Regions from separate parts of the Streptomyces sp. NPDC104831 genome, predicted to be linked through region 1. Evidence: riboswitches for the same ligand, from Rfam matches in the RefSeq annotation. Region 1 holds a riboswitch; the other holds the start of a gene.

Region 1 (15,186 bases):
CCAGCTGGAGGGCCGGGTCTCCGGGGTGAACGCCGAGGTCTACGTCTGGCTGCCGCCGCAGTACGACGACCCGGCCTACCGGCACCACAAGTTCCCGGTGGTGGAGCTGCTGCCCGGCTACCCCGGCTCGGCGAAGGCATGGTTCGGCGCGCTGCGCGCCCCCGAGCAACTGCTGCCGCTGATGCGCGACGGCCGGGTGGCGCCGTTCATCCTGGTCGCCCCGCGCACCAACCTGCTGGCCGGCGTGGACACCGGCTGCGCCAACATACCCGGCCAGGTCAACGCCGACAGCTGGCTCAGCATCGACGTGCCGAAGATGGTCAAGGACAACTTCCGCACCGAGCCGGCCCCGCGCGGCTGGGCGGTGGCCGGCTACTCGGCGGGCGCCCACTGCGCGGTGAAGCTGGCCGTGGCGCACCCGGACCGGTACCGGGCCGCGGTGAGCATGTCCGGCTACAACGACCCGATCGCCGAACGCGACTCCCTCGCCGCCCAGACCCCCGCCCTGCGCGCCGCGAACAACCCCTACGCCCTGCTGCGGAAGGCGGCCGCACCGCCGCCGGTCGCGCTGTACCTCTCCGGCCAGCCCGGCGACGGCTACCAGGCGGGCATGGCCCTGCGGTCCGCCGCCAAGGCGCCCACCACCGTGCGCGTGGTCTTCCTGCCGCGCAGCGCGGGCGGTCACACCCTGGCGCTGTGGCGCCCGCAGCTCCCCGCCGTCTTCCGCTGGCTGACCCTCCAGATGGGGCAGAGCCACGCCAAGGGGCGGGACACCTCACTCGCCGGGGCCGCTACTCCTCCGTCACCGTCGAGCGCCGGTTCCACGCACGAGGCGCTCGCCAGTGGAACCGCATCGCGAGCAGGCGCAGCACGAACGCCGTGAGGGCCGCGAACCCGCTGGTGAGCGGGGAGAGCGCGTCATAGCGGATGCACAGCACCACCATCGCGGAGCCCACGATCGCCGGGACCGCGTACAGGTCGCGGTCCCAGCGCAGCAGCGAGGGCACCTCGTTGGCCAGCACGTCCCGCAGCACACCGCCGCCCACGGCGGTGGCCAGGCCGAGCGTCGCCGACGCGGTCAGGCCGAGGCCGTGGCTGTACGCCTTCGTCGTGCCGCTCACGCAGAACAGGCCGAGGCCGGCCGCGTCGAAGACGAGCACCGCCGACTGGATGCGCTCCACGTGCGGGTGCAGGAAGAAGACGACGAGCGCGGCCAGCAGCGGGGTGACGAAGTAGCCGAGGTCCGTGAAGGCCGCCGGGGGGACGGCCCCGATGACCAGGTCGCGGAACAGCCCGCCGCCCAGCGCGGTGACCTCGGCGAGCACGGCGATGCCGAACACGTCGAAGTTCTTCCGGACGGCCAGCAGGGCGCCGGAGATCGCGAACACGAAGATCCCGATCACGTCGAGCGTGTGCTGGACGGAGGGGCTGAAGAGTTGCTGGAGCTGCACCCTGACATTCTCGCCTGTCGGAGTGCCTGAACCTTACAAAGCCAGGCTAGAGGGCAGGTTTCCCTGTCGTGAACAGCCAGGTGTCGAAGAGGTCGTCCAGCTGCCGTCCGCTGACGCGCTCGGCGAGCCGGATGAAGTCCGCGGTGTCGGCGTTGCCGTACCGGTGGAGCGCGGTCCACGTGGGCAGCAGCCGGAAGAAGGCCGGGTCGCCGATCCGCTCGCGCAGCATCTGGAGGGTCATCGCGCCGCGCTGGTAGACGGCGGAGGCGAACATGGTGTCCCGCTCCGGGGCGCCGGGCCTGACCTGCCAGAAGGCGGAGTCGGCGGGCCGGGAGCCGTATCCCGCGAGGAAGGAGTCGTGGGCGGAGCGGGTGCCCTTGTGCTCGGCCCACAGCCACTGGGCGTAGGTGGCGAAGCCCTCGTTCAGCCAGATGTCGTTCCAGTGCGCCACGCTCACCGAGTCGCCGAACCACTGGTGGGCCAGCTCGTGCACGATCGTCGTCTCGCTGCGCACCGCCGAGTACGCGGGCTTGGACTGCACCTCCAGCGAGAACCCGGCCTGCGGCATGTCGTCGACGATGGCGCCGGTCTCCTCGAAGGGGTACGGCCCGAAGACCTGCGACCAGTAGTCGGTCACGGCGGCCGTGACCCCGTAGACGTCGACGGTGTTGGCGTCCTTCAGCACGGGGTCGATGGCCACGTAGACGGGGATGCCGCCCGGGGTGCGGCCGGTGCGCACGTCGAACTTCCCGATGGTGGCGGTGGCCAGGTAGGTGGCCATCGGCCTGGACTCCCGCCAGTGGGTGTACGTCGAGCCGTCCTTGTCGTACGCCGACACCAGCCGGCCGTTGGAGACGGCGGTCAGGCCCTTCGGCGCCTTGATCCGGACGTCGTAGGTGGCCTTGTCGGCGGGGTGGTCGCTGGACGGGAACCAGGTGGAGGCGGCGTTGGGCTCGCAGGCGACGAAGACGCCGTCGGAGGTCTTCATCCAGCCGTAGTCGGAGCCGAAGACGATGGGACCGCCGAGGGCCTCGGGGACGCCGCCGTAGGTGACGGTGACGGTGAAGTCGCGGCCCTCGGGGAGCGGCCGGCGCGGGGTGACGGTGACCTCGTCGCCGTCCCGGGTGAACGCCGCCCGTCTGCCGTCCACCTCCACCCTCGTGATCTCCAGCTTCTGGAGGTCGAGGTCGAAGGAGGAGAGGGTCCGGGTGGCGCGCGCGGTGAGGGTGGTACGGCCGTCCAGGCGGCCGGTGCCGGGGGCGTAGGCCACGTCCAGGTCGTAGTGGCGGGCGTCGTAGCCGCCGTTGCCGAGGTGCGGGAAGTAGGGGTCGCCGATGCCGGGGGCGCCCTGGGTGGGGGGCGCGGAGGCGGCGATGGCGAGGAAGGAGGCCGCGGCGGTGGCGAGGACCCCCAGACGTGCCGAACGGGAGAGTGCCATGGGTCGTCCCTTTCGAGCGTGCCGATCAGTGGTCGGGCACGGACGACTCTGCACTCTCCCGTTCAGGCATGTGCATGACTTTGCCCAGTCGTCATGCGTTACGCGCCGGACGGCTCCTGGGAGCCGGTCCCGGTGGAGGGCTTGCCGGGCGTCTTCTTCGCCGTCCTCCGGATCGTCTTGCCGGTCGTCCTCGGCGTGGACTTCGCGCCGGGGCCGGTCTTCTCCCCGGACGCCTCCGTGGCCGCGGCGGCCTCGGCGGCCTCGGGCACCGGCGCGGTGTCGGCGGCCTCGGCGACGGCCTCGGCGGACGCGGCGCCCTTGGCCGTCTCGGAAGCGGTCGCCCCGGGGGCTTCCTCGGAGGCGGTGGCTTCGGAGGCGGTGGCTTCGGAGGCGGTCGCCTCGGGGGCCGCTTCGGAGGCGGTGCCCTTCTCGACCGGTTCCTTGTCGGCCACCGGTTCCTTGTCGGCCACCGGTTCCTTCTCGGCCACCGGTTCCTTGTCGGCCACCGGTTCCTTGTCGGCCGCCGGCTTCGGATCGGTCGCCGGTGCCTTCGCGGCCGGTGCCTTCTCGGCCGGCTTCGGGTCGGCCGGCTTCTCCTCGCCCGCCGGCTTCGCCTCGGGCGCCGATGCCTTCTCGGGCGCCGGCTCCTTCTCGGCCGGGCCGTCGGAGACGACCGCGTCCGGGACCAGTTCCGAGGCCGCCTTCGCCGCCGACAGCAGGACGGTGTCCTGCGGGGCCTGGTCGGCGAAGTTCTCCGGGTGGTGGCACGCCACCCGCTGGCCCGGCTTCAGCTCGATCAGCTGGGGCTCGGTCGTCCGGCAGATCTCCGTCGCCTTCCAGCAACGGGTGTGGAACCGGCAGCCGGAGGGCGGGGCGATCGGGGACGGGACGTCGCCGCGCAGCAGGATGCGCTCGTTCTTCCGCCCCCGGCGCTTGGTGTCCGGCACCGGCACCGCCGACATCAGCGCCTTGGTGTACGGGTGCATCGGCGCCTCGTACAGCGAGGTGCGGTCGGCCAGCTCCACGATCTTGCCGAGGTACATCACCGCGATCCGGTCCGACACGTGCCGGACCACCGACAGGTCGTGGGCGATGATCACATAGGTCAGGCCCAGCTCCTGCTGGAGGTCGTCCATGAGGTTGACGACCTGCGCCTGGATCGACACGTCCAGCGCGGAGACCGGCTCGTCCGCCACCACCAGCTTCGGCTTCAGGGCGAGCGCGCGGGCGATGCCGATGCGCTGGCGCTGGCCGCCGGAGAACTCGTGCGGGTAGCGGTTGTAGTGCTCGGGGCTGAGGCCGACCAGGGACAGGAGCCGCTGGACCTCCTTCTTGACCCCGCCCTCCGGCTCCACGCCCTGGAGCCGGAAGGGCGCCGAGACGATCGAGCCGATGGTGTGGCGGGGGTTCAGGGAGCCGTACGGGTCCTGGAAGATCATCTGGATGTCGCGGCGCAGCGGGCGCATCTGCCCGGCGCTGAGCCGCGTGATGTCCTGGCCCTCGAAGGTGATCCTGCCGCCGGTCGGGTCCTGGAGGCGGGTGATGACCCGGCCCATGGTCGACTTGCCGCAGCCCGACTCGCCGACCACGCCCAGGGTCTCGCCCTTGCGCACCTCGAAGTCGAGGCCGTCGACGGCCTTCACGGCGCCGACCTGGCGCTGGAGGATGCCCTTCTTGATCGGGAAGTGCTTGGTCAGGCCCTCGACCCTGAGCAGCACCTCGCGCTCCGCCGAGCCCTCGGAGGCCGGTGTCTGCCGGGGGACCGCGGCCTCGTCCGTCTTCTTGGTCTCACTCACAGCTTCGGCGCAATCTCTTCGGTCCAGATCCGCTGGCGGTCCTCGGTGGGGAGGTGACAGGCGGACCAGTGCCCGGTGCTCACCTGCTCCAGCTCGGGGCGCACCGTGCGGGTGACGTTCCCCTTGGGGATGTCCGCGTACGGGCAGCGCGGGTGGAAGGCGCAGCCCGGGGGGACGTTGATGAGGCTCGGCGGCTGGCCCTTGACCGGGATGAGCCGTTCGGAGGTCTCGCGGTCGATGCGGGGCATCGAGCCGAGCAGGCCCCAGGTGTAGGGGTGCTGCGGCTGCTCGAAGACCTCGTCGGCCGGACCGCGCTCCACGCACCGGCCGCCGTACATCACCAGGACCTCGTCGGCGATCTCGGCGACCACACCCAGGTCGTGGGTGATCATGACGACCGCGGAGCCGAACTCCTTCTGCAGGTCCCGGATCAGGTCGAGGATCTGCGCCTGGACGGTCACGTCGAGGGCGGTGGTCGGCTCGTCCGCGATCAGCAGCTCGGGGTTGTTCACCAGGGCCATGGCGATCATGGCGCGCTGGCGCATGCCGCCGGAGAACTCGTGCGGGTAGCCGTCGACGCGCTTGGCGGGCTCGGGGATGCCGACCCGGTCGAGCATTTCGATGGCCCGGGTGCGGGCGACCTTCTTGCTGACGTCGTGGTGCACCCGGTAGGCCTCGACGATCTGGTCGCCGACCTTGTAGTAGGGGTGCATCGCGGACAGCGGGTCCTGGAAGATCATCGCCATCTCCCGGCCGCGCAGCCTGCGCACCTCGTCCGGGGAGGAGGAGATCAGTTCCTTGCCGTTCAGCCAGATCTCGCCGGACATCCGCACGTTCTTGCCGCGCGCGCCGAGCCGGTGCAGGCCCATGATGGCCAGCGAGGTCACCGACTTGCCGGAGCCGGACTCGCCCACGATGGCGAGGGTCTTGCCCTTCTCCAGCGAGAAGCTGACCCCGTCGACGGACTTGACCAGGCCGTCGTCGGTCGGGAAGTGCACCTTGAGGTCGCGGACCTCCAGGAAGGCTTCGGGGGCCTTGGCGGGGGCGGGCTCGCCCACCGCGGCACCGGTCTTGGAGAGTTCGGTCACGAGAGCCTCACCCGCGGGTCGGCGGCGGCGTAGAGCACGTCCACCACAAGATTTGCGATCACGACGAAGAAGGCGGCGAGCAGGGTCACGCCGAGGATCTTGGGCAGGTCGTTGTCGGTGATGCCCTGCACCGCGTACTCGCCGATGCCGTGCAGCGAGAACACCGACTCGGTGATCACGGCGCCGCCGAGCAGCAGGCCGATGTCCATGCCGAAGACGGTGATGATCGGGGTGAGCGCGGAGCGCAGTCCGTGCTTGACCACCACCCGGCGCTCGACCAGGCCCTTGGACCGGGCCGTGCGGATGAAGTCCTCGTTCATCGTCTCCAGCATCCCCGAGCGGGTCAGCCGGGCGTAGATGGCGGAGTAGAGCAGGGCCAGCGAACACCAGGCCAGGAAGAGGGTGTTGGCCCACTGCGCCGGGTTCTCCGTGAACGGGACGTAGGTGCGCCCGAAGATCGGGATCTGGACGGTGAAGAGCAGCTGCGCCAGCTTGCCCGTGAAGAACATGGGCAGCGAGACACCGGCGAGCGCGACGCCCATGAAGGCGCGGTCGAAGAACGAGCGCGGCTTCAGCGCGGAGATCACGCCGACCACCACTCCGGACAGGAGCCACAGGACGGCGGCGCCCACGGCCAGCGAGGCCGTGATCGGGATGCGGGAGGTCAGCTCCGGCCAGACCGCCTGGTGGTTCTTGAAGGAGTAGCCGAAGCACGGCGCGTCGCAGTGCACCGTGGTCGGGCCGAGGTCGTACGTGGCGCCGCCCACGATCCCCTTGATGAAGTGCCAGTACTGGACGTAGACGGGCTGGTCCAGACCGAGGTTGTGCTTGACCGCGGCGATGTCCGCCTTCGACGGGCTCTTGCCGATGTACTGCTGTGCCAGCTGGTCCGCCGTCTGGCCGGCGAGTCGCGGCAGCAGGAAGAAGATGGCGAAGGTGACCGCGGAGACGACCAGCAGCAGGATCACTGCCGCGAACGTCCGGCGGAGGATGTACGAGATCACGGGGGCCGGCGCTGGTGCCCGTGGGCCGGGGGGCCCACGGGCACCAATGCCTTCACCTGCCTTCCGGGGCTGCTACTTCGACGCGACGCCGATGTTGAGGTAGTCGTACTGACCGCTGAAGGCCGCCGTGGAAACCAGGTTGGTGTAGTTCTGCGGACGGCCCAGCAGGACCTTGAAGTAGGTCAGCGGGACGAGGACGGCGTCGTCCATGGTCTTCTTGTCGATCTGGCTGTAGAGGCTGTTGCGCTCGCCGGTGTCCTGGGTGGCGATCGCCTTGCCCAGCAGCTCGTTGACTTCCTTGTTGTCGTACTGCGACAGGTTGGTGCTGCCGGACTGGCTGATCGCCTTGCCGTTCAGGATCTGCTGCAGGAAGCCGTAGCCGGAGGGCCAGTCGGCACCCCACTGCATCATCATCAGGCCGACGTTCTGCTTCTGCGTGAACTTCGGCACGCCCGCGTAGTCCGTGAAGTACTTGCCGGACGGGTACTGCTTGAGGCTGGCGTTGATGCCGACCTTCTTCAGCGAGTTGATGATCGCCGTGGCGGCGTCGATCTCCTGCGGACGGTCCGAACGGGCCGTGATGTTGGTGGAGATCGAGGTCTCGCCGCAGGCCTTCAGCTGGTCCTTGGCCTTGGCGACGTCGCCCTTGCTGTCCTTGGTCGCGTAGACGTCGGCCTTGGCGTAGCCCGGGATGTCCGGGGGCAGGACGGTGGAGGCGATCTCACCGCGGACCGGGCCGCCCTCGGCGGTCTGCACCGAGACCTTGTCGATGGCGTACTGCACGGCCTTGCGGCACTCGGGCTTGTCGAACGGCTTCAGCTTGCTGTTGATCGCCAGGTAGACGAGACGGCCACCGTAGGTGTTGTCCGTGTTGGCCTTCTTGGCGGGGTCGGTGAGGATCTCGGCCTGGGTGGAGGCCTGGACACCGGTGCCGACCAGCTCGATGGCGTTGCCGGCCGAGACGTCCTGGTCGATGGTCTCCGGGTTGACCTTCATCTTGACGACGATCTTGTCCGGCAGCTGCTTGCGCAGCGGGTCGGTCTTCGGGTCCCAGTTCTCGTTGCGCACGAACACGGCCTGCTTGCCGTCCTCGTAGCTCTGGAACTTGTACGAGCCGGAGGACAGGACGTGCTTGACGTAGTCGACGCCGGTGTCCTTCGACTGCGGCACCGGGGCCGTCTGCGGCGTGGCGACCAGGTAGTCGAACTCCTGGAAGGCCTGCTTCAGGTGGAAGACGATCGTGGTGTCGTCCGGGGTCTCGATGGAGGACAGGCCCTTGGGGTTCTTGTCCTTGTACGGGCCCTTGTACTTGTCGCCGTCGGCCATGAACTGCTGGAAGTAGTTCGGGCCGAGGGAGAGCACGTCACGCGCGAAGTTGGAGCGCTCGACGGCGTACTTGACGTCCTTCGAGGTGATCGGCGTGCCGTCCTCGTACTTCAGGCCCGCGCGCAGCTTGTACGTCCAGGTCTTGCCGCCGTCGCTCGGCTGGCCCTTGCTCGCCGCGAGGTCCGGGACCAGGGTGTTGCCCTCGTCGCCGGCACCGGGCTTGAAGGTCATCAGCGGACGGGCGTACAGCCGGCTGAGGTTGTACATGTACGCGTAGTACGTGTTGCCCGGGTCGAAGGAGTCCGGGACGTCGGACATCTCGTAGGTGACCGTGCCACCCTTCTTGTCCGACGCGTTCACGACGCCCTTGGTCGCGGCGTTGGCCCCGGCCGACTTGGTGCCGTTCTCGTTGGTGTTGTCATCGGCCTTGCTGCAACCCGCAAGAAGCAGGCTGGCGGAGCCGATGGCCGCGATAGCGGCCAGCGCTGACCTTCGCATGATGGGCGCTTTCCCCTCCATTGATTGAAAACTTGTCGGGCTCTCGCGGCAGGCGTCAGCGGCTGCGCGGGTCGAGAGCGTCGCGGAGACCGTCGCCGAGCAGGTTGAACGCCAGCACGGTGACGAAGATGGCGAGGCCCGGGACGATCATGTACTGGGGGTCGACCTGGTAGTAGGTGACCGCCTCGCGGAGCATGCCGCCCCAGGACGCCTGCGGGGGCTGGATGCCGACGCCGAGGAAGCTCAGCGACGCCTCGAAGATGATGTTGGTCGGGATCAGCAGCGTCGAGTAGACGATGATCGGGCCGACCAGGTTCGGCATCAGTTCGCGGAAGAGGATGTAGGGGGCCTTGGCGCCCATGCCCCGGGCCGCGTCGACGAACTCGCGCTCCCGCAGGGCGAGGGTCTGGCCGCGCACGATCCGGCCCAGATAGGGCCAGTTGAAGAAGCCGATGACGAAGATGAGCACGCTCAGGTGCAGCGGCAGTCCGTTGAGGCCGAAGGCGCCGCCCTGGAGGGTGGCGGAGATGGCGATCGCGAAGAGCAGGAGGGGGAAGGCGAGGAAGGTGTCCATCAGCCGGCTGATGATCGAGTCCACCCGCCCGCCGTAGTAGCCCGCGATGACGCCCATGATCGCGCCGATGACGTTGGACAGGATGGTGGCGCCGAACGCGACCACCAGCGACACCCAGGAGCCTTCGAGGATGCGGGTCGCGATGTCCCGGCCGAACTTCGGGTCCACGCCGAGCGGGTGGTCCGCGCTCATGCCGCCCCAACTGCCCGTGGGCAGCGAGGTGTCCGGGGTGATCAGGTCCTGGTGGAAGGCGTTGGGGTCGAGGCCGAACAGGGCCTGGAGGGGGCGGGAGAGGACGGCGAGGAGGATCAGCAGGATCACGATGACGCCACCGGCGACGGCGGCCTTGTCCTTCTTGAACCGGGTCCAGGCGATCTGGCCCAGGGAACGACCCTCGATCTGCCCCTTACCGGCACCCTCCAGCACAGCCTCCGGCTGCGCCTCGGCTGCCGCCCCGGTGGTCTCGATCGGTGCGGTCACGGTGAGCGACCCCTCTCGCCGGTGGTGACCGGCCTGCGCCTGCCGCGGATTGCGGCTTTGTCGACTTGCCATCGATCACGAGGCCCTCGGCCTCGCGTCTGAGTCGCGAGTCTTCAGCGTCGCTGTGATCACCCGCCAGAGCTGACGGCGAAAGTATGCGCAACCGTGATGCAGTGCAGGGGATTCCGTTATCCGAACAGTGGGTAACGGACCCCGGACGCGGGCCAGTTGGGACAGAACGGCGAATCTACGCGGTTCGGGAGGTTCGGCCGATGTCTACGCGCGCAGAAGCGTCCCGGGCCGATGGATTCTGCGTGTGCGTCAACAAGACCGTCTCCGGGCGCGGTTGGTCAGTAGCCGCCCGGCGCGGGCGGATAGCCGTACCCGCCGGCCGGGGTCTGCGGCGGGGCCGGCACCTGGAGCGGGGACTGCGGCGGCACCGGGGCGTGTGCCTCGCGGTCGTAGAAGGGGCGCGCGTTGGCCCGCATCCACATCACCACCGGATCGTGGGCGTCGGTCATGGCGACCGTCGAGACCGGCAGGCCCTCCGGGACCGCGCCGATGGACTGCTGCATCATGGCCCGCACCGAGTCGACCGCGGCGGGCGAGGTGTCGTACACGTCCAGGCCGATGGCGAGGTACGGCGCCCCCAGCGCGGGCTGCACCCAGGCGCGGCGCAGTGAGCGCAGCGCGGGGGTGCGGTGGGCGTTCTGCGCGAGCAGGGCGTAGAACTGCGGGATCTCGATGCCGGGCTCGGACAGGCGCAGCGGACCGGCCGGCTGGCGGTCCAGACCGGTGGCGATGCGGCGCAGGTCCAGCCAGGGGATGCCGACGCCGCCGCCCGGGGCGTGCGGATTGAGCCAGAGGCCGTAGTGGTCGGGGTAGAGGGTGCGGGCCACGTCCAGGCCGTCGGCCACCTCGTAGGAACGGTTCCAGCCGCTGGCCGACAGTTCCTGAGCGGAGGTCACGCCGGGGGCGTAGTGGAAGCCGTCCACCTCCATGTTCCCGTACTGGGCGTCCGGGGCGCCGGCCTGGCCGTGCCACAGGAGCATGAAGATCTGGCCGGAGGAGGGGGTGGCGAGGGCGCGCAGCAATGCCTCGTAGGCGTCGTAGCGTCCGGGCGTGACCTGGCGCAGCATGTGCTCGACGCTGCCGCTGTGGCTCGCGCTCACCTGGTGTGCCCCTTCTTTTTTTGACCCGGCGTGTGAGCACAGCTTATGCGCCTGCCGGCCCGGGGCCTTGGCGTCCGTACGCGTGTGCGGGTGCGTGTTGGTTCTCGCGCGGTTCCCCGCGCCCCTGAAGGGCGCGTTTCAGTGGGCGTATGTGTAGAACGGACGGACGTTCGCCTTCAGCCAGGTCGCGACCGGGTCGTCCGTCACGTCCAGGAGGACCAGGTTGACCGCCCACCGCACCGGGACCGCGGCCAGGGCCCTGCCGAGGGCCTGGAGGGGGAGGGCGCGCAGGTCGCCTTCCCACCGGGAGAGTTCGACGCCGACGAACAGCGCCGGGTCGGCCGTCTCGACGGCGGCCAGGCAGCGGCGGGCGGTGAGGACCACGCCGGTCCCGGTGAACTCGGCGGAGGCGGCGGCGAGGAAGTCGACCGGGTCGTCCTGCCAGTCCGGCTCGAAGAGACGGACCCGGCCGCCGGTGCCCGGGCCGTCGAGCGGGGTGCGGCCCACCCGGCACAGCTCGGCCACCGCCTCGGGCGGCAGCGGTATGCCGACCACGCCCTCGGGGTTGACGACGATGCCCACGTGCGGGGGCAGGCCGCGGGCGAACTCCACCGCCGGGGCGATGGTGAACGCCATGTGCGAGCCGGCCACCTGGCGGAGCTGTTCCTCGGAGCTGAACACCGGGACGAAGGCCTGGCCGCCGATGTCCATCGTGGGCAGGTCCAGCGGGCCGCTGTCCGGGCCCCCGCCGCCCGGCAGCGGGATCCACAGGAGGCTGCGGCCGACGACCTCGACGATCCGGCCGCCCGCCGCGGGGATGCCGAGGGAGGCCGACAACACCTCCTCCAGCTCGTTGCCGGGCCAACCGCCGTGCGGGTGCGGGTGCGCCGGTGCCGGGAAGTCCGCGGGAATGTCCGCCGGGAAGTCCATGTGCCTACCGCCTGCTGGGAACCACTGCTGTGACCATGAAGGCTAGCGGGTGGCACTGACAGCCCCTCACCGAGTGAAGCCGACGCGGGCGAGGACGTCCGCCGCGTCCCGGTCCAGCAGCACGGCCGCGCCGCATCCGGCGGGCAGGTCCCCCTCCTCCACCGCGCGCAGCAGCCGGGCCGTGGCGCGGCGGTGGCGGCGGAAGGCGTAGCGGGAGACGCCCCGGCCGCGCTCGCGCTGGCCCCGGCGGGCGGTCTCGGGGTCCACGTCGAGCAGCAGCAGGTGCAGGGTGCCGCCCCGGCGCCGGGCCGCGCGGGCCAGCCAGGCGCGCACCCACGGCTGGGTGCCGCAGTCGTGCACGACCAGCCCCTCGCCGGTGCGCAGCGCCCGGCGTAGCCCGGCGTAGTGCGCGAGGCGGACCAGGGGGCGGTAGAGCGCGTACGGCAGGAAGCCGGGGAGGCGGGCCTGGAAGCGGTCGCGCATGTCCTGGGAGTCGACGCGGCGGCCGGTGACCGCGCGGTGCATCAGGGTGGACTTGCCGCTGCCCGGCAGGCCGGTGACCACCACCAGGTCGCGGGGCCCGAAGAGCAGGGCGTGCGGGCTGCGGCCGGCCCGGTCGCGCAGGTCGCGGACGACCGGCGCGGGGCGCTCCGCACCGCGTTCCCGGGCCGCCGCGGCGGGCGGTTTCGGGACTGCCAGACCGGTGTGGGCGGCGTAGGCCGATGTCCTGTTCACCGTGATCGTCCTCCCCAGGGGCTCGGTCAATCCCATGCCCGTTCTGTGTAAAGGAAAGGTAATGGGCAACCGTCGGCGGTACGTGCGCTTACGGCCACAGGTCGGTCACAAGCGGCGCACTCTGGATGGCCGGGGTGTGGCGTGCAATGATGAGGCCGCCAACTGCATACCGGCCGTTTGAATCCGCGCGGGAGAGTCCCCGGGCCCCCTCGGGGCCGCCTGGGGCGCCGAAGGAGCAAGTCCCTCCCTTGAATCTCTCAGGCCCCGTTACCGCGCGGGCGAGGCACATCTGAAAAGCGGGCCGCCGGCGACGGCGGTCCCACCCAAGGTGCAAGCCGTGATCGTCCCCGTGGCGGTGGCGGCGAACCTCTCAGGTTCCGATGACAGATGGGGAGGAACGTTCCTCGCCCCGTCCTTGTGCCCTGGGAGACGACCGACCGATGAGCAGTACCGAACTCCGCCATACCGCGCTCGACGCCGTGCACCGCTCGCTGGGCGCCACGATGACCGACTTCGCCGGCTGGGACATGCCCCTGCGCTACGGCTCCGAGCGCGACGAGCACACCGCCGTGCGCACCCGGGCCGGCCTGTTCGACCTCTCCCACATGGGCGAGATCACCGTGACCGGCGCCGAGGCCGCCGCCTTCCTGAACCACGCCCTGGTCGGCAACATCGCCTCCGTCGGCGTGGGCCGCGCCCGCTACACCATGATCTGCCGGGCCGACGGCGGCATCCTGGACGACCTGATCGTCTACCGGCTGGCGGAGACCGAGTACATGGTCGTGGCCAACGCCTCCAATGCCCAGGTGGTGCTGGACGCGCTCACCGAGCGCGCGGCCGGGTTCGCCGCCGAGGTCCGCGACGACCGGGACGCCTACGCGCTGATCGCGGTGCAGGGCCCCGAGTCCCCCGGCATCCTGAAGTCCCTGACCGACGCCGACCTGGACGGCCTGAAGTACTACGCCGGCCTGCCCGGCACGGTCGCCGGCGTCCCGGCGCTGATCGCCCGTACGGGGTACACCGGCGAGGACGGCTTCGAGCTGTTCGTGAAGCCGGAGCACGCCGTCGGGCTGTGGCAGGCGCTGACCGAGGCCGGCGAGGGCGTCGGCCTGGTCCCGTGCGGGCTGTCCTGCCGGGACACGCTGCGCCTGGAGGCGGGCATGCCGCTGTACGGGCACGAGCTGACCACCTCCCTGACCCCCTTCGACGCCGGGCTGGGCCGCGTGGTCAAGTTCGACAAGGAGGGCGACTTCGTGGGCCGCGAGGCACTGGCCGAGGCCGCCGACCGGGCCGGGCAGAACCCGCCCCGGGTCCTGGTCGGGCTGGTCGCCGAGGGCCGCCGGGTGCCGCGCGCCGGGTACGCCGTGGTCGCGGGCGGCGAGGTGATCGGCGAGGTCACCTCCGGCGCCCCCTCCCCCACCCTGGGCAAGCCGATCGCCATGGCCTACGTCGACGCGGCGCACGCGGCGCCGGGCACCCCGGGCGTCGGCGTCGACATCCGGGGCACCCACGAGCCGTACGAGGTCGTGGCCCTGCCGTTCTACAAGCGCCAGAAGTAGCCGCCGGGCACGCTCGCGCCCGTCCGGCCAAGGCCGTGCGGCGACGCGTGACCCTGCGCACATTCACCCGCTCACCAGCGGTTTCCCCAGTCCCCCCGTCACCATCACTCCCGCGCGTACAGGAGAATTCAGGCCATGAGCAACCCCCAGCAGCTGCGCTACAGCAAGGAGCACGAGTGGCTGTCGGACGCCGAGGGCGGCGTCTCGACGGTCGGCATCACGGAGCACGCGGCCAACGCGCTCGGCGATGTCGTCTTCGTGGACCTCCCCGAGGTCGGCTCCACGGTGTCCGCGGGCGAGTCCTGCGGCGAGCTGGAGTCGACGAAGTCGGTCTCCGACCTGTACTCGCCGGTCACCGGTGAGGTCACCGAGGTGAACGAGGACGTCGTCAACGACCCGTCGCTGGTGAACTCGGCCCCCTTCGAGGGCGGCTGGCTGTTCAAGGTCCGCGTCACGGAGGAGCCGGCCGAGCTGCTCTCCGCGGACGAGTACACCGCCTTCACCGCCGGCTGAGGAGTCGTAGCCCCATGACTGTCCTGAACACGCCCCTGCACGAGCTGGACCCGGAGATCGCCGCCGCGGTCGACGCCGAGCTGAACCGCCAGCAGTCGACGCTGGAGATGATCGCCTCCGAGAACTTCGCGCCGCTCGCGGTCATGGAGGCGCAGGGCTCGGTCCTCACCAACAAGTACGCCGAGGGCTACCCGGGCCGCCGCTACTACGGCGGCTGCGAGCACGTCGACGTGGCCGAGCAGATCGCCATCGACCGGGTCAAGGAGCTGTTCGGCGCCGAGTACGCCAACGTGCAGCCCCACTCCGGCGCCTCCGCGAACCAGGCGGCCCTGTTCGCGCTGGCCCAGCCCGGGGACACCATCCTCGGCCTGGACCTGGCGCACGGCGGCCACCTGACCCACGGCATGCGGCTGAACTTCTCCGGCAAGCAGTTCGACGTGGTCGCCTACCACGTGGACGCCGAGACCGGCCTGGTCGACATGGCCGAGGTGGAGAAGCTCGCCAAGGAGCACCGCCCCAAGGTGATCATCGCGGGCTGGTCGGCGTACCCCCGGCAGCTGGACTTCGCGGAGTTCCGCCGGATCGCCGACGAGACCGGCGCGTACCTGTGGGTCGACATGGC
Region 2 (15,186 bases), on a different contig from region 1:
CATCGGGCTGGTGGCACGCACCCAGCTCACGCTGAGCCAGATCGACGCCCGGATCCCGCGGGCCCACGTCCTCAAGCGCGACCTGGCGACGCCGTGGGCCGTCAAGGGACTGGTGATGCGGCGCGTGGTCGAGGCCGCCGGGGACCGCTTCGTCGACACCACCGACGGTGTGCGGGTCGTGGAGACCGACGGGCGCTGGGTGATGGTACTGCCCGACCCGGCCGAGGCGGTCACCCACCTGTGGGCGGAGGGCCCCGACGACGCCTCCGCGCAGGCCCTGCTGGACGAGTGGTCGGCCGTCGTGGACAGCGCCGGCCGGTAGACCTCCCACGGGCCCGGGGCCGTCGGTCGGCGTCCCCGGGCCTTACCGGACAACGTGCGGCGGCGCAAGCCGCCGCACGCGCGCGTGGTGGACAGGTGTCCCCCGAAGGGGTCTGTCCGGCACGCCGGTGGGGCCGTTCGGAGGTACCGCTCGCGACATGCGACGATGTGCGGCATGCCGCAGCAACCCCCCGTTCGGAGCAGCCCCGCGCGGCCGCAGCGCCCGGACGCCTCCATGTCGTTGATCACCAACGTCATGGACCACAGCCTCGACGACGGCTACGCCGAGGCCGCCGCCCGGAGGAAGTCCGCGGGCGAGGGCGGTCTGCCGAAGACCCTGCGGGCCAAACTCGGCCTGGCCGCCGGTCTCGTCCTCGCGGCCTTGGTCGTGACCGTGGGGGCGGCCCAGGCGCGGGTGACGGCGCCCGTGGTCGCCAAGGAGCGCCAGGAGCTGATCGACCGCATCGACAGCGAGACCGACGACGCGGACGAGCTGGAGAACACCGTCGACGAGCTGCGCGACGACGTCGACGCGAGCCGCCGGGCGGCCCTGAGAGCCAGCGGCGGCAGCGCCGAGGCCGATCTGGTGGGCCTGTTGTCGGGTGCCACCGCGGTGCACGGCCCCGGAGTGCGGCTCGTCGTGAACGACGCCAAGGAGGCCGCCGGCGGCGGGGACGGCGCGGGCCCCCGCGAGACCTCCGGGTTCTCCGACACCGGCCGGGTGCGGGACCGGGACATGCAGCGCGTGGTCAACGGACTGTGGGCGTCCGGGGCCGAGGCGGTCTCCATCAACGGGCAGCGGCTGACCGCCCTGTCCGCGATCAGGGCCGCGGGTGACGCGATACTGGTCGACAACAGACCGCTGGTGCCGCCGTACACGGTGCTGGCGGTGGGGGACGGGAAGAGGCTGAGCACCAGGTTCCAGAACAGCGCCGACGGCCTGTATCTGCACGCCCTGGAGGAGAACTACGGCATCCGCGCCACCATCTCGACGGAGGACGACGTCCGGTTGCCCGCCGCCCCCAGCGTGATCGTACGTACAGCACAGCCGAAGTCCGAGAAAACCGGGAAGGGCACATCGTGATCGCCGTACTGGGCCTCGTCGTGGGAGTCGTGGCCGGCCTGTTGGTCCGGCCCGAGGTTCCGGCCGTCGTCGAGCCGTATCTGCCGATCGCCGTCGTCGCCGCGCTGGACGCCGTCTTCGGCGGTCTGCGGGCCATGCTGGACGGCATCTTCGACGACAAGGTCTTCGTGGTGTCGTTCCTGTCGAACGTGGTCGTCGCCGCCCTCATCGTGTTCCTCGGCGACAAGTTGGGCGTGGGCGCCCAGCTGTCCACGGGCGTCGTCGTGGTCCTGGGCATCCGCATCTTCTCCAACGCCGCGGCGATCCGGCGGCACGTCTTCCGGGCGTGACATCCATGAGCGAGCAGAACGACCGCGAGGAACAGAACATCCGCACCGACCGGGGCGAGCAGCCGGCGGGCCACCTGCGCAGGGAGCTGCCGGCCGAGGTGCCGGTGCCCGCGCCCGGGACCGGGCAGCCGGACGGGGAGCGGCCCCGGCAGCCGCTGACGGGCCGGCAGCGGCTCGTCAAGGGCCTGTGGCCGCCCCGTTTCACCCGGGCGCAACTCATCGTCGCCGTGCTGCTGTTCGGCCTCGGTTTCGGCCTGGCCGTGCAGGTGGCGTCCAACAGCGACACCGACAGCGCGCTGCGCGGCGCGCGCCAGGAAGATCTCGTACGCATCCTCGATGAACTGGATTCGCGTACTCAGCGTCTTGAGGACGAGAAGCAGGGACTCGAAAAGCAGCGTCAGGAACTGCAGAGCAGCTCCGACCAGGCCGCGGAGGCGCGCCGGCAGACCGCCGAGAAGGCAAGGCAACTCGGCATCCTGGCGGGCACCGTGGCGGCACAGGGCCCCGGCATCACCATGACGATCGAGGACACGAAGGGGACGGTCAAGGCGGACATGCTGCTCGACGCGATCCAGGAGTTGCGCGCGGCCGGTGCGGAGGCGATCCAGGTCAACGGGGTCCGGGTGGTCGCCGGCACCTACTTCGCCGATTCCGACAGGAGTGTGAGCGTCGACGGGAACAAGATCAACGCACCGTATCGTTTCAGGGTCATCGGCAAGCCGCAGGACCTCGAGCCGGCGCTGAACATCCCTGGAGGCGTGGTGCAGACTCTGAAGAAAGAGCAGGCCACGGTGACCGTCGAGCACTCCGACAAGATCGTCGTGGACGCCTTGCGGCGGGCGGAGCGGCCTGACTACGCTCGGTCGTCCTCCCAGTGAACCGGCGGTGCATGGCGGTCGTCGGGCAGGGGCATGAGGTTGCGGGGGGTCGGCGCACCGAAGGGGTGGTGCGTGGTGGAAACTGTCTGGTGCATACGGACGTTGTGAGAATGTCCGGCTCGGCCGGTGTAGGCAATCAGGGTTCGTCCTGCCCCACGGGCGGGTCTGTTTCGGTCAAGGGGAATCGCCCGTGAAGTTGTTTGCGAAGTTGTTCGGCAAGAGCGCGCGAGAGGGCCGCGACAACGCGACCGCTCGTCATCGCGCGCAGCCTGACGCGGAGGGCCAGCGCCCGCTGTTCCGGGACCAGGTCGCTGGTCCGGGCGGTGACATTTCGGGAGGTCAGGGCGCGGCGTCAGTTGACCCTGCCCAGTCCGGCGGCATAGGTTTCGGGCAACCGTCAACCTCAGGTACGGGTGGAGGGTTCCCCTCCGGCCCGTACGCGTCCAACGCCCCGGCGGGGCAGCCGCGGCAGGAGGATCCGTCGATGTCGGTCCTGGTGTGTACGAGGTGCGGTAACCGCAATGCGGAGAACGCCCGGTTCTGTTCCAACTGTGGGGCGCCGCTGCGTCCCGGGCTGACGCCCGAGCGGGCCTCCGAGACGACGTCCACGATCTCGATCTCCGGGCTGGAGGCGTACGACTCCGAGGCGACCGGCCAGACGCCGCTGCCGATGCTCTCCCCGGAGGCGCAGGCCGCGGTGGACGCGCTGCCGCCGGGCTCGGCGCTGCTGGTCGTGCGCCGGGGGCCGAACTCGGGCAGCCGCTTCCTGCTGGACAGCGACCTGACGACGGCCGGCCGGCACCCGCAGAGCGACATCTTCCTGGACGACGTGACGGTCTCCCGGCGGCACGTGGAGTTCCGGCGTTCCCCGGACGGCTCCTTCACGGTGGCCGACGTGGGCAGCCTGAACGGCACGTACGTCAACCGCGAGCGCATCGACCAGGTCGCCCTGTCGAACGGTGACGAGGTGCAGATCGGAAAGTACCGGCTGGTCTTCCACGCGAGCCGGCAGGGCTACTGACCCGCCCCCGGACCGGTGTCCGGGGGGACCCCCAGAGGGAAGGTCCATGCTTCAAACACCGAGCGGCGGTGCCGGAAGCGGTACCGCCGCCAGGGACAGTGGGCTGATGAGCATCGGCACGGTGCTGAACGTGCTGCGCGACGAGTTCCCCGAAGTCACCATCTCCAAGATCCGCTTCCTGGAGTCGGAGGGGCTCGTCGAGCCGCGGCGGACCCCGTCGGGGTACCGCAAGTTCAGCCCCGGGGACGTCGAGCGCCTCGGCCACATCCTGCGGATGCAGCGGGACCACTATCTGCCGCTCAAGGTGATCCGGGAGCACCTGGACGCCATGGAGCGGGGCGAGGCCGTCCCGCTGCCCCTGGTCGGGCGCCAGCGCACCGCGCAGGACGGGCCGGTGCCCGTGGAGGGACCGACGGTGGCCAGGGTGGGCCGGGCCGAGCTGCTGGCCGCCGCCGACATCGACGAGGGCGAGCTGAAGGAGTGGGAGTCCTACGGGCTCATCGCTCCCCTGGAGGACGGGGCCTACGACGCCGAGGCCGTCACCGTGGCCTCGCTGGTCGCCGAACTGGGCCGGTTCGGGATCGAGCCGCGCCACCTGCGGGTGATGAAGGCCGCCGCCGACCGCGAGGCGGGCCTGGTCGACCAGGTGGTGGCCCCGCTCAAGCGCCACCGCAACCCGCAGACCAGGGCGCACGCCGAGGCCCGCACGAAGGAGCTGGCGGACCTCACGATGAAGCTGCACGCGGCCCTCGTGAAGAGCGCCCTCGGGGTCCGGATCCCCTGAACCGGGGGGTCGCCGGGCGGCCGGATCGGGCACCTGTTCCCGGCCCGACTACCCAAACGTCCCGGGCACGGCCTAGGGTTGCTGTGTGAACGAGCTCGATGTCGTAGGTGTCCGGGTCGAAATGCCCTCCAACCAACCGATCGTGCTCCTGCGCGAAGTGGGAGGCGACCGTTACCTCCCCATCTGGATCGGGCCGGGGGAGGCGACGGCGATCGCCTTCGCCCAGCAGGGCATGGCGCCCGCGCGACCGCTGACCCACGACCTGTTCAAGGACGTGCTGGAGGCCGTCGGCCAGGAGCTGACCGAAGTGCGCATCACCGATCTGCGAGAAGGCGTCTTCTACGCGGAGCTGGTGTTCGCCAGTGGGGTCGAGGTCAGTGCCCGCCCCTCCGATGCCATAGCGCTGGCCCTGCGCACCGGCACGCCGATCTACGGCAGTGACACGGTGCTGGACGACGCGGGCATCGCCATCCCCGACGAGCAGGAGGACGAGGTGGAGAAGTTCCGGGAGTTCCTCGACCAGATCTCCCCCGAGGACTTCGGCACCAGCAGCCAGTGAGCGGCGCGGCCGGCCCCCCGGACCAGCGGTTGTGCCCGGCGGGACCGGTGGCTCCACACGGCCGGCCCCCGGCGATTGCCCCCGGCACGGAGAGCGTCCTACGGCTCGCCGCGAGCGCATTCGGCTAGCCTTTCCCCGCGGTGGGACACGGGAAACCACTCCTAGGGTGATTATCACTCGGCGTGCCGAGTGTGGCGATCGTTGACGCACCCCTGGTGACTGCCTACCGTCGAGAAGGCAGGTCAAGGACGGAGGTCGGCGTGAGAACCAGCGGCGACGGTACGGTTGGGGGTGCCCCGGGACGCGGTTTCGGGGAAAGCGGTCCGTACCCGCCCCCGAGTTCGCTGCGCCCAGGCGGGGGACATGCCCATCCCGGCGGCGCGGTGGAGCACGCTCCGCAGCTGCCGACGGCGGTGCCGAACGGCGGAGGGGTGGCGTCCATGACGTCCGAGCAGATCGGCTATCGCGGGCCCACGGCCTGCGCTGCCGCCGGCATCACGTACCGGCAACTGGACTACTGGGCCCGCACCGGCCTGGTCGAGCCCAGCGTGCGGCCCGCCTACGGATCGGGTACCCAGCGGCTGTACAGCTTCCGTGACGTGGTCGTCCTGAAGATCGTGAAGCGGTTCCTGGACACCGGTGTGTCGCTGCAGAACATCCGTACGGCGGTGCAGCACCTCAGGGAACGCGGTTTCCGCGACCTGGAGCGGATGACCCTGATGAGCGACGGTGCCACCGTGTACGAGTGCTCCTCGCCGGACGAGGTCCACGCCCTGCTCCAGGGCGGTCAGGGCATCTTCGGGATCGCCGTGGGCGTGGTGTGGCGGGACGTGGAAAGCGCCCTCTCCCAGCTGCACGGCGAACGCATCGACACCGGTGAGACCCTGGTCGGGCACAACCCCGCGGACGAACTGGCGCGGCGCCGCAACCGGGCGGTCTGACCGTCCGGTTCCGCCCGGGCCCGCGGCACCGGCGGATTGTCAGTGCCGTGGTGCAGCATCGGACATGTGAGAAACGCGCCCACGATCCTGCATCTCGACATGGATGCCTTCTTCGCCTCGGTGGAGCAGGCGTCCAAGCCGAGCCTGCGCGGGAAGGCCGTCGTCGTGGGCGGGCTCGGACCACGCGGTGTGGTGGCCACCGCGTCGTACGAGGCACGCGTGTTCGGGGTGCACTCGGCGATGCCCATGGCCCAGGCGCGCCGGCTGGCCCCCCACGCCGCCTATCTGGTGCCGCGCTTCACTCTGTACCGGTCGGTCAGCGAGCAGGTGATGAGGCTGCTGCGGGAGCTGTCGCCGCTGGTGGAGCCGCTGAGCCTGGACGAGGCGTTCGTGGACCTGGAGGCCGGGGGCGCGGCCTGGGACGAACAGTCGGCGCGACGGGCCGGGGAGGAGCTGCGGGCGGACATCCGGGCGGTCACCGGGCTCACGGGCTCGGTGGGGCTCGCCGCCTCCAAGATGCTCGCCAAGATCGCCTCCGAGCAGGCCAAGCCGGACGGCCTCGTGCTGATCGAGCCGGGCACCGAACGGGAACTGCTCGCGCCGATGCCGGTGCGGACGCTGCCGGGGGTCGGGCCGGCCACCGGGGACCATCTGCGCAGAGCCGGGATCACCACGGTCGGGGAACTGGCGGAGGCCGGCGAGGACGAGCTGGTCCGGCTGCTCGGCAAGGCGCACGGGCAGGCGCTGTACGCCATGGCCCTGGCCCGGGACGAGCGGCCGGTGGTGGCCGAGCGGGAGGCCAAGTCGGTGTCGGTGGAGGACACCTACGACGTGGACATCCACGACCGGCTGCGGGTCGGCCTGGAGGTGCGGCGGCTGGCCGACCGGTGCGTGCGGCGGCTGCGCGGGGCCGGGCTGTCCGGGCGGACCATCGTGCTCAAGGTACGGAGGTACGACTTCTCCACCCTGACCCGTTCCGAGACGCTTCGCGGGCCGACCGACGATCCCGTGGTCATCCGGGAGGCGGCGGCGCGGCTGCTGGACTCCGTGGACACCACCGGCGGGGTACGGCTGCTCGGCGTCGGCGTGTCCGGGCTCGCCGACTACACGCAGGAGGACCTGTTCGCGCAGGCGATGCCGGTGCCGGTGGACGAGGAGCCGGAGGAGGACGCCGCCGAGGCCGAGGGGGAGGGGCCGGACGCCGCCGAACGTCACTGGCGGGCCGGGCAGGATGTGCGGCACGCCGAGCACGGGCCCGGCTGGGTCCAGGGCAGCGGGGTGGGCAGGGTGACGGTGCGGTTCGAGACGCCGCAGTCCGGGCCGGGCCGGGTGCGGACGTTCTTCGTGGACGATCCCGCGCTGGCGTCCGCCGACCCGTTGCCGCTGGTCACGGACCCTCCCCGCATCCCGGAAGGCGCCCAGGCCGCGGAAGGCGCCCGGGCCGCGGAGGAGCCGTGCGTCACGGAGACCGGGGACCGGGAGGACGCGCGCGACCGGCGGGAAGGGTCCTCTCAGCCCTCCTCCGAACCCGCCAGCTTGCCGAAGTCGTGGTCCGGCAGCGCGGAAGGGGAGGCCGTGTCCAGGCCGTAGTGGTGGTAGAGCTGGAGTTCCTGCTCGGGGGAGAGGTGGCGGCCCACGCCGAAATCCGGGGCGTCCTTGATCAGGGCGCGGTCGAAGGGGACGCGCAGGGTGCCGTCGACCAGCTCGCTGGGTTCCAGGGGCACGAAGGCGTCCCGGGAGAACAGGCCGGTGCGTATGGCCGCCCACTCGGGCACACCGGTCGCGTCGTCCAGGTACACCTCGTCGATGGTGCCGATCTTGGTGCCCTTGCGGTCGAACGCCTTGCGGCCGATCAGGCTGCGCGGATCGATGTCGGTCTGCACGGTCCCTCTCCCTCCACGTGGTCGCAACTCATCCGTAAGCACTACCAAAGAGCACATTCGGGGAGGCGGCCACTCGAAGACCGCACCATTGACCTCGCTGGTAGGCTGACAAGCGGCTGCTGACCCCGCGCGGGAGAGTCCTCCGACCACCTCGGAGGCGCCGAAGGAGCAACTCCTCCCCGGAATCTCTCAGGCTCACGTACCGCACGGACGAGGTCACTCTGGAAAGCAGGGCGGGTGTCGACGGCTCCCGCCCTCACCGACGGTGAAAGCCGGGGCCCGCGGGCCCCCGGTGAAGCTCTCAGGTGCAGATGACAGAGGGGGAGGCCGTCGGGGTGCCCGTGCCGGGGCGCCCCTCGCAGGTCGCGCCAGACCAGGAGGCCTCCGCACATGACCGCCCCTCGCATTCCGCTCTCCGAACTCGAAGCGGGCATCCCCTTCGAGCAGCGCCACATAGGGCCCGACCAGGAGGCACGGGCCAAGATGCTCGCGCAGGTCGGGTACGGCTCGCTGGACGAGCTGACCGCCGCCGCGGTCCCGGATGTGATCAAGAACGCCGACTCGCTGGACCTGCCGGGCGCCCGCACCGAGGCCGAGGTGCTCGCCGAACTGCGCTCACTCGCCGGCCGCAACCAGGTCCTGCGCTCCATGATCGGCCTGGGCTACCACGGCACCTTCACCCCGCCCGTCATCCTGCGCAACGTCATGGAGAACCCGGCCTGGTACACGGCCTACACGCCGTACCAGCCGGAGATCTCCCAGGGCCGCCTGGAGGCCCTGCTGAACTTCCAGACGATGGTCGCCGAGCTGACCGGGCTGCCCACCTCCGGCGCCTCCCTGCTGGACGAGGGCACGGCCGCCGCCGAGGCGGTGGCCCTGTCCCGGCGCATGGGCAAGAACAAGAAGGGCCTGTTCCTGGTCGACGCGGACGCGCTGCCGCAGACCATCGCCGTGATCCGGACCCGTGCCGAGCCGACCGGTGTGGAGGTCGTCGTCGCCGACCTGTCCGCCGGCATCCCGGCGGGGATCGCCGAGCGCGAGATCAACGGCGTGCTGATCCAGTACCCGGGCGCCTCCGGTGCCGTACGGGACATCAAGCCCGTCATCGACCAGGCGCACGAGCTGGGCGCCCTGGTCACCGTGGCCGCCGACCTGCTCGCCCTGACCCTGCTGACCTCGCCCGGCGAGCTGGGCGCGGACATCGCCGTCGGCACCACCCAGCGCTTCGGCGTGCCGATGGGCTTCGGCGGCCCGCACGCCGGCTACATGGCCGTCCACGAGAAGTTCGCGCGCAGCCTGCCCGGCCGCCTGGTCGGCGCCTCCGTCGACGCCGACGGCCACAAGGCCTACCGGCTCGCGCTGCAGACCCGTGAGCAGCACATCCGCCGTGAGAAGGCCACCAGCAACATCTGCACCGCGCAGGTGCTGCTCGCCGTCATGGCCGGCATGTACGCCGTCTACCACGGGCCCGAGGGCCTGAAGACGATCGCGCGGCGCACGCACCGCTACGCCACCCTCCTCGCCGCGGGCCTGCGGGCCGCCGGCGTGGAGATCGTGCACGGCGCGTACTTCGACACCGTGACCGCGCGCGTGCCCGGCAAGGCCGCCGGGATCGTCGCCGCCGCCCGGGACAAGGGCGTCAACCTGCGGCTCGTCGACGCCGACCACGTCTCCGCGGCCTGCGACGAGACCACCGACCGGGCCGGGCTGGCCGCCGTCTGGGCCGCCTTCGGCGCCGAGGCCGACATCGAGGCGCTGGACCGGGCCGCCGAGGACACCCTGCCCGAGGCGCTGCTGCGCACCGACGACTACCTCACCCACCCGGTCTTCCACCAGCACCGCTCCGAGACCGCGATGCTGCGCTACCTGCGCCGCCTGGCCGACCGCGACTACGCGCTCGACCGCGGCATGATCCCGCTGGGCTCCTGCACCATGAAGCTCAACGCGACCACGGAGATGGAGCCGGTCACCTGGCCCGAGTTCGGCCAGCTGCACCCCTTCGCGCCCGCCGAGCAGGCGCAGGGCTACCTGACCCTCATCCGTGAGCTGGAGGACCGTCTCGCCGAGGTCACCGGCTACGACAAGGTGTCCCTCCAGCCGAACGCCGGCTCCCAGGGCGAACTGGCCGGTCTGCTCGCCGTCCGCGGTTACCACCGCGCCAACGGCGACGACCGGCGCACCGTCTGTCTGATCCCGTCCTCCGCGCACGGCACCAACGCCGCCAGCGCGGTGATGGCCGGCATGAAGGTCGTCGTCGTCAAGACCGCCGAGGACGGCGAGATCGACGTCGAGGACCTGCGCGCCAAGATCGAGCAGTACCGCGAGGAGCTGGCGGTACTGATGATCACGTACCCGTCCACGCACGGGGTGTTCGAGGAGCACGTCGCCGACATCTGCGCGGCCGTGCACGAGGCCGGCGGCCAGGTGTACGTCGACGGCGCCAACCTCAACGCGCTCGTCGGCGTCGCCAAGCCCGGCCACTTCGGCGGTGACGTCTCCCACCTGAACCTGCACAAGACGTTCTGCATCCCGCACGGCGGCGGTGGCCCGGGCGTCGGCCCCGTCGCGGTCCGCGAGCACCTCGCGCCGTACCTGCCGAACCACCCGCTCCAGCCGGAGGCCGGCCCGGAGACGGGCGTGGGCCCGATCTCCGCGGCCCCGTGGGGCAGCGCGGGCATCCTGCCCATCTCCTGGGCGTACGTCCGGCTGATGGGCGGCGAGGGCCTGAAGCGGGCCACCCAGGTGGCCGTCCTGTCGGCGAACTACATCGCCAAGCGCCTGGAGCCGCACTTCCCGGTGCTCTACACCGGCCCCGGCGGCCTGGTCGCGCACGAGTGCATCATCGACCTGCGCCCGCTCACCAAGGCGACCGGCGTGAGCGTCGACGACGTGGCCAAGCGCCTGATCGACTACGGCTTCCACGCGCCGACCATGTCGTTCCCGGTGGCCGGCACGCTGATGATCGAGCCGACCGAGTCCGAGGACATCACGGAGCTGGACCGTTTCTGCGATGCGCTGATCGCCATCCGCGCGGAGATCGAGAAGGTCGGCTCGGGCGAGTGGCCCGCGGAGGACAACCCGCTGCGCAACGCCCCGCACACCGCCGCCGCGCTCGGCGGCGAGTGGACGCACGCCTACAGCCGCGCGGAGGCCGTCTTCCCGGCCGGTGTCCCGGCCGCCGACAAGTACTGGCCGCCGGTGCGCCGCATCGACCAGGCCTTCGGCGACCGCAACCTGGTGTGCTCCTGCCCGCCGCTGGACGCCTACGAGGACTGAGCGAACCACCGCCGAACGGCTCCGCCCGGGTTCCCGGGCGGAGCCGTTCGCGCTCGCTACGGGGTGGCGAGGGCGGATGCCCGGGGGCACGGGCACCCACCGTGGAGCGCGGATCCGCTCAGGCCGGGTACGCGTGGGTCTGGGCCGCCTTGACCGTCGCCCACACCGGTGCGCCGGGACGCAGGTCCAGCTCGGCGGCGGCGACCGTCGTCAGGTCCGCCGTGAGCGGCAGCTCGCCGGTGAGGTCGGCGCGGATCTGGTCGCCGTGCGTCTCCAGGCCGGCGACCTCGCAGCGCCACAGGTTGCGGGCGCTGGCGCCGGAGGGCCGGTCCCGGAACAGGGTCACGGCGGACGGCGGGAACGCCACGAAGGCCGGGCCGGACAGCTCCTCCGTCGTGGTGATCGCGGGCCCGGATCCGAGGCGCACGGTGTGTCCCGCGGCCTGTCCCCGGTAGAGGTTGAGGCCCACGAGCCGGGCGATGTAGTCGGTGCGCGGGTGGCGGGCGATGTGGGCGGGGCTGCCCTCCTGCACGACCCGGCCGTGCTCCACGACCACCAGGCGGTCCGCGAGCACCATGGCGTCCAGCGGGTCGTGGGTGACCAGGACCGAGACCGCCTCGAACTCGGCCAGGTGGCGGCGGAGCCGGGCGCGGACCTCCAGGCGGGTACGGGCGTCCAGGGCCGCCAGCGGCTCGTCCAGGAGGAGCAGGCGGGGGCGGGTGGCGAGGGCGCGGGCGAGGGCCACGCGCTGGGCCTGGCCGCCGGACAGCCGGCGCGGCTTGGCACCCGCGTGGTCGGCCAGGCCCATGCGGTCCAGCCAGGCCGCCGCGAGGGCCCGGGCCTCGGCCTTGCCCGCGCCCTGGCAGCGGGGGCCGAAGGCGACGTTGTCCAGGGCGGACAGGTGGGGGAAGAGCAGGTAGTCCTGGAAGACGACGCCGACCGGCCGGGACTCGGGGGGCGTGTGCTCCAGGGCGGTGCCGTCCAGGCGCAGGTGGCCGTCCGTGAGGGGGGTGAGGCCGGCGAGGGCGCGCAGGGCGGTGGTCTTGCCGGCGCCGTTGGGGCCGAGGAGGGCGAGGACGTCCCCGGGCGCCGCCGTCAAGGTCACGTCCAGGCGGAATCCGGGGCGGTCGACCACGAGGCGGGCGTCCAGGCCGGTGGCCGGAGAGGGGTTCCTGGCCGCGCCGGCCGTGCGGCTCTCGTCGTCGGGTGCGGGCGGCCCCTGCGGGGGCGGAGCGCCGTGGGGGGAGGGGGCCGGCCTGCCGGGGCGGGGGGTGCTGTGGGTCATGGGGTGGTCATCCAGCGGTCTCTGAGGGCGGCCAGGACCGCGATGGAGACGGTGAGCAGGACCAGGCTGAGGGAGATCGCCGCCTCCGGGTCGTTCTGCAGGGCGAGGTAGACCGAGAGGGGCATGGTCTGGGTCCGGCCGGGGAAGTTGCCCGCGAACGTGATCGTCGCGCCGAACTCGCCGAGCGCCCGCGCCCACGCCAGCACCGCGCCGGCCGCGATGCCCGGCGCGATCAGCGGCAGCGTGACCCGGCGGAACGCGGTGAAGCGGGACGCGCCGAGCGTGGTGGCCGCCTCCTCGAAGCGCGGATCGGCGGCCCGCAGCGTGCCCTCGACGCTGATCACCAGGAACGGCATCGCCACGAACGCCTCCGCGATCACGACCCCCGCGGTGGTGAACGGCAGGGTGATGCCGAACCACGCGTCCAGCCACCGCCCCACCACCCCGTTGCGGCCGAGGGCCAGCAGCAGGGCCACGCCGCCGACGACCGGCGGCAGCACGAGCGGCAGGGTGACCAGGGCCCGTACGAGGCCCCGCCCGGGGAAGTCCGTGCGGGCCAGCAGCCAGGCCAGCGGCACACCGAGGACGAGGCTCACGGCGGTCGCCGCGGTCGCGCTGATCAGCGACAGCTGGAGCGCCTGCCACACCTCGGCGCTGCCCAGCTGCTCCGGCAGACCGCGCCAGGGCGCGCGGACCAGCAGCGCGAGCAGCGGCAGCAGCAGGAACGCCAGCGCCAGCAGGCCCGGCAGCAGCAGCGGCAGCGGCACCCCGCGCCGGCCCCCCGCGCCGGTGCGGCGGCGCCGCGGCCGGCCCGTGCGCAGGCCGGTCGCGGCGCCGGGCTCGTCGGGCGGGGTCACGGCTGGAGGAACCCGGCCTCGCCGAGCACCTTCCGCCCCTCGGCGGACCGCACGAGGGCGAGGAACGCCTTGGCGGCCCCGGGGTTCCCCGCGTTCTTCAGGACGGCGATCGGGTAGTCGTTGACGGCGCCCGCGGACTCGGGGAACTCCACGCCCTCCACCTTGCCACCCGCGGCCCTGACATCGGTCTTGTAGACGACCGCGGCGTCCGCCTCCTTCAGCTCCACCTTGTTCAGGGCGCTCTTGACGTCCTGCTCGTAGGAGACCGGGGTGAGCTCGACCCCGGCGGCGTCCAGGGCCTTGTGGGCGGCGGAACCGCAGGGCACCGTCGCGTCGCACAGGACGACCTTCAGCCCGGACCGGGCGAGGTCCTTCAGGGAGGACACCTTGTCGGGATTGCCCGGCGGGGTGGCGATCTCCAGCTGGTTGCGCGCGAACGTGACCGGGGTGCCGGACGCCTCTCCCCCGTCCGTCACGGTCTTCATCGTGCCGGGGCTCGCGGCGGCGAAGACGTCGGCCGGGGCGCCGCTGGTGATGCTCGCGGCGAGGGTGTCGCTGCCGCCGAAGCTGAAGCCGACCTTCGTGCCGGGGTACCGGTGCTCGAACTCCTCGCCGAGGGCCGTGAAGCTCTCCTTCAGGGAGGCGGCGGCGAACACGGTGACCGTGCCGGACGGCTTCGGGGAGCCCGACGCGCCCGAGGAGCCGGACCCCTGCGTGTCCGGCGAGCCGGACGAGGAGGAGCAGGAGCTGAGGGCCAGTACGGCGACGGCGCCCGCACCGGCCAGTCGCAGCGACCGCCGGGTGCGGCGCACGGAACGGGTCATCACGGAGCTACTCCTCGGTTCTGGGGACAACGGTCGCGCCCTGGCACGCCCGTGGCCCGGCCGTGCGGCGATGATACTGCCGCACTTGCCAGGCAGAAGTCTCCTGTCGCATCGCATGAGCCGGGAAGTTGCGGTTTGTAGCTTGCATGTGCGTTCTCGTGGCGCGTTCGGAGCCCGGCGCGCCCGGTCAGCCGCGGTCGATGTGGACGTTCGTGGACTTCACGCGCGCGGTGGCCTCCATGCCGACCTCCAGGCCCAGTTCCTCCACGGCCTCCCGGGTCAGCAGCGAGACGAGCCGGTGCGGTCCCGCCTGGATCTCCACCTGGGCGGCGACATCGCCGAGCTTGATCGCGGTGACGATGCCGGGGAAGGCGTTGCGGACGGAGGTGCGGGAGGTCTCCTCCTCGCCGCCGTCGCCCTTGGCGAGTTCGACGGAGAACGCGGCGAGGTCCCTGCCGTCGACGAGCCGCCGCCCGGACTCGTCGCGGTGCGTGGCCACGCGGCCGGCGTCGGCCCAGCGGCGGGCGGTGTCGGGGCTGACGCCGAGCAGCCGCGCGGCCTGGCCGATCGTGTAGGACTGCATGCCGGTCACGATAGGCCCGCCCGCCGGTGAGGGGGACGCGGGGTCGGCCGCGGCGCCCCGCGTGACACCCTCTGGTGCGGGACCGGCGGACCGGTTCAGCCGGTGTGCACCCGGGGCCGGCGTTCCCGGTCCGGTTCCGCCTCGCGCAGCACCTCCCGGGTGACCGGGGCGACCTCCCCCTGGCCGAAGAGGAAGAAGCGGAGGAAGTTGGCGAACGGATTGCCCTCGGTCCACTCGAAGTAGATGTGCGGGGTGCGGCCCGTGAGGTCCCGGACGTGCAGCAGCAGCGCGGCGAGGGCGTTCGGGATGGAGGCGGACTCCAGCGTCAGCACCCGGTAGCGGCCGTGCAGCACCTCTCCGCGCACGGTCAGCCCCGCCTCGAACTCGGACGGGTCGGTGACCGTGACCTCGACGAAGACGAAGTCCTCCTGCTCCGGCAGGTCGTTGTCGGCCTTGGTCTGCTCGGCCTTGTCGCGGTACTCGGCCTTGTCCCGGCGGCCGGGCTCGTTGGCGATGAAACGGATGCGCCGGTGGGCCATGTCCCGGACGAATCGTTCCGCC

The links. A riboswitch is a leader RNA that binds a small molecule or an ion and turns the genes downstream of it on or off. The one in region 1 is predicted to bind glycine.
Region 2: another riboswitch for glycine. It lies ahead of gcvP (aminomethyl-transferring glycine dehydrogenase); the one in region 1 lies ahead of gcvT (glycine cleavage system aminomethyltransferase GcvT).

The regions. Positions count from the first base shown of each region.
Region 1 is NZ_JBVJOT010000026.1:67,049-82,234, forward strand. Features, by position in the region: gene ACZ63H_RS19335 (alpha/beta hydrolase) at 1-883, shown strand, start outside; gene ACZ63H_RS19340 (trimeric intracellular cation channel family protein) at 792-1,451, opposite strand; gene ACZ63H_RS19345 (M1 family metallopeptidase) at 1,498-2,889, opposite strand; partial or broken gene ACZ63H_RS19350 (ABC transporter ATP-binding protein) at 3,330-4,685, opposite strand; gene ACZ63H_RS19355 (ABC transporter ATP-binding protein) at 4,682-5,773, opposite strand; gene ACZ63H_RS19360 (ABC transporter permease) at 5,770-6,777, opposite strand; gene ACZ63H_RS19365 (ABC transporter substrate-binding protein) at 6,850-8,601, opposite strand; gene ACZ63H_RS19370 (ABC transporter permease) at 8,657-9,655, opposite strand; gene ACZ63H_RS19375 (enhanced serine sensitivity protein SseB C-terminal domain-containing protein) at 10,006-10,794, opposite strand; gene ACZ63H_RS19380 (enhanced serine sensitivity protein SseB) at 10,966-11,757, opposite strand; gene ACZ63H_RS19385 (AAA family ATPase) at 11,824-12,492, opposite strand; glycine riboswitch at 12,671-12,775, shown strand; glycine riboswitch at 12,776-12,889, shown strand; gene gcvT (glycine cleavage system aminomethyltransferase GcvT) at 12,933-14,051, shown strand; gene gcvH (glycine cleavage system protein GcvH) at 14,187-14,564, shown strand; gene glyA (serine hydroxymethyltransferase) at 14,579-15,186, shown strand, end outside.
Region 2 is NZ_JBVJOT010000004.1:228,152-243,337, reverse strand. Features, by position in the region: gene ACZ63H_RS04955 (sugar phosphate nucleotidyltransferase) at 1-322, shown strand, start outside; gene ACZ63H_RS04950 (DUF881 domain-containing protein) at 497-1,405, shown strand; gene ACZ63H_RS04945 (small basic family protein) at 1,402-1,734, shown strand; gene ACZ63H_RS04940 (DUF881 domain-containing protein) at 1,740-2,612, shown strand; gene ACZ63H_RS04935 (FHA domain-containing protein) at 2,803-3,633, shown strand; gene ftsR (transcriptional regulator FtsR) at 3,680-4,417, shown strand; gene ACZ63H_RS04925 (bifunctional nuclease family protein) at 4,503-4,976, shown strand; gene ACZ63H_RS04920 (MerR family transcriptional regulator) at 5,237-5,917, shown strand; gene ACZ63H_RS04915 (DNA polymerase IV) at 5,984-7,507, shown strand; gene ACZ63H_RS04910 (PRC-barrel domain-containing protein) at 7,429-7,800, opposite strand; glycine riboswitch at 7,921-8,015, shown strand; gene gcvP (aminomethyl-transferring glycine dehydrogenase) at 8,191-11,076, shown strand; gene ACZ63H_RS04900 (ABC transporter ATP-binding protein) at 11,195-12,361, opposite strand; gene modB (molybdate ABC transporter permease subunit) at 12,358-13,218, opposite strand; gene modA (molybdate ABC transporter substrate-binding protein) at 13,215-14,042, opposite strand; gene ACZ63H_RS04885 (TOBE domain-containing protein) at 14,230-14,625, opposite strand; gene ACZ63H_RS04880 (APC family permease) at 14,721-15,186, opposite strand, start outside.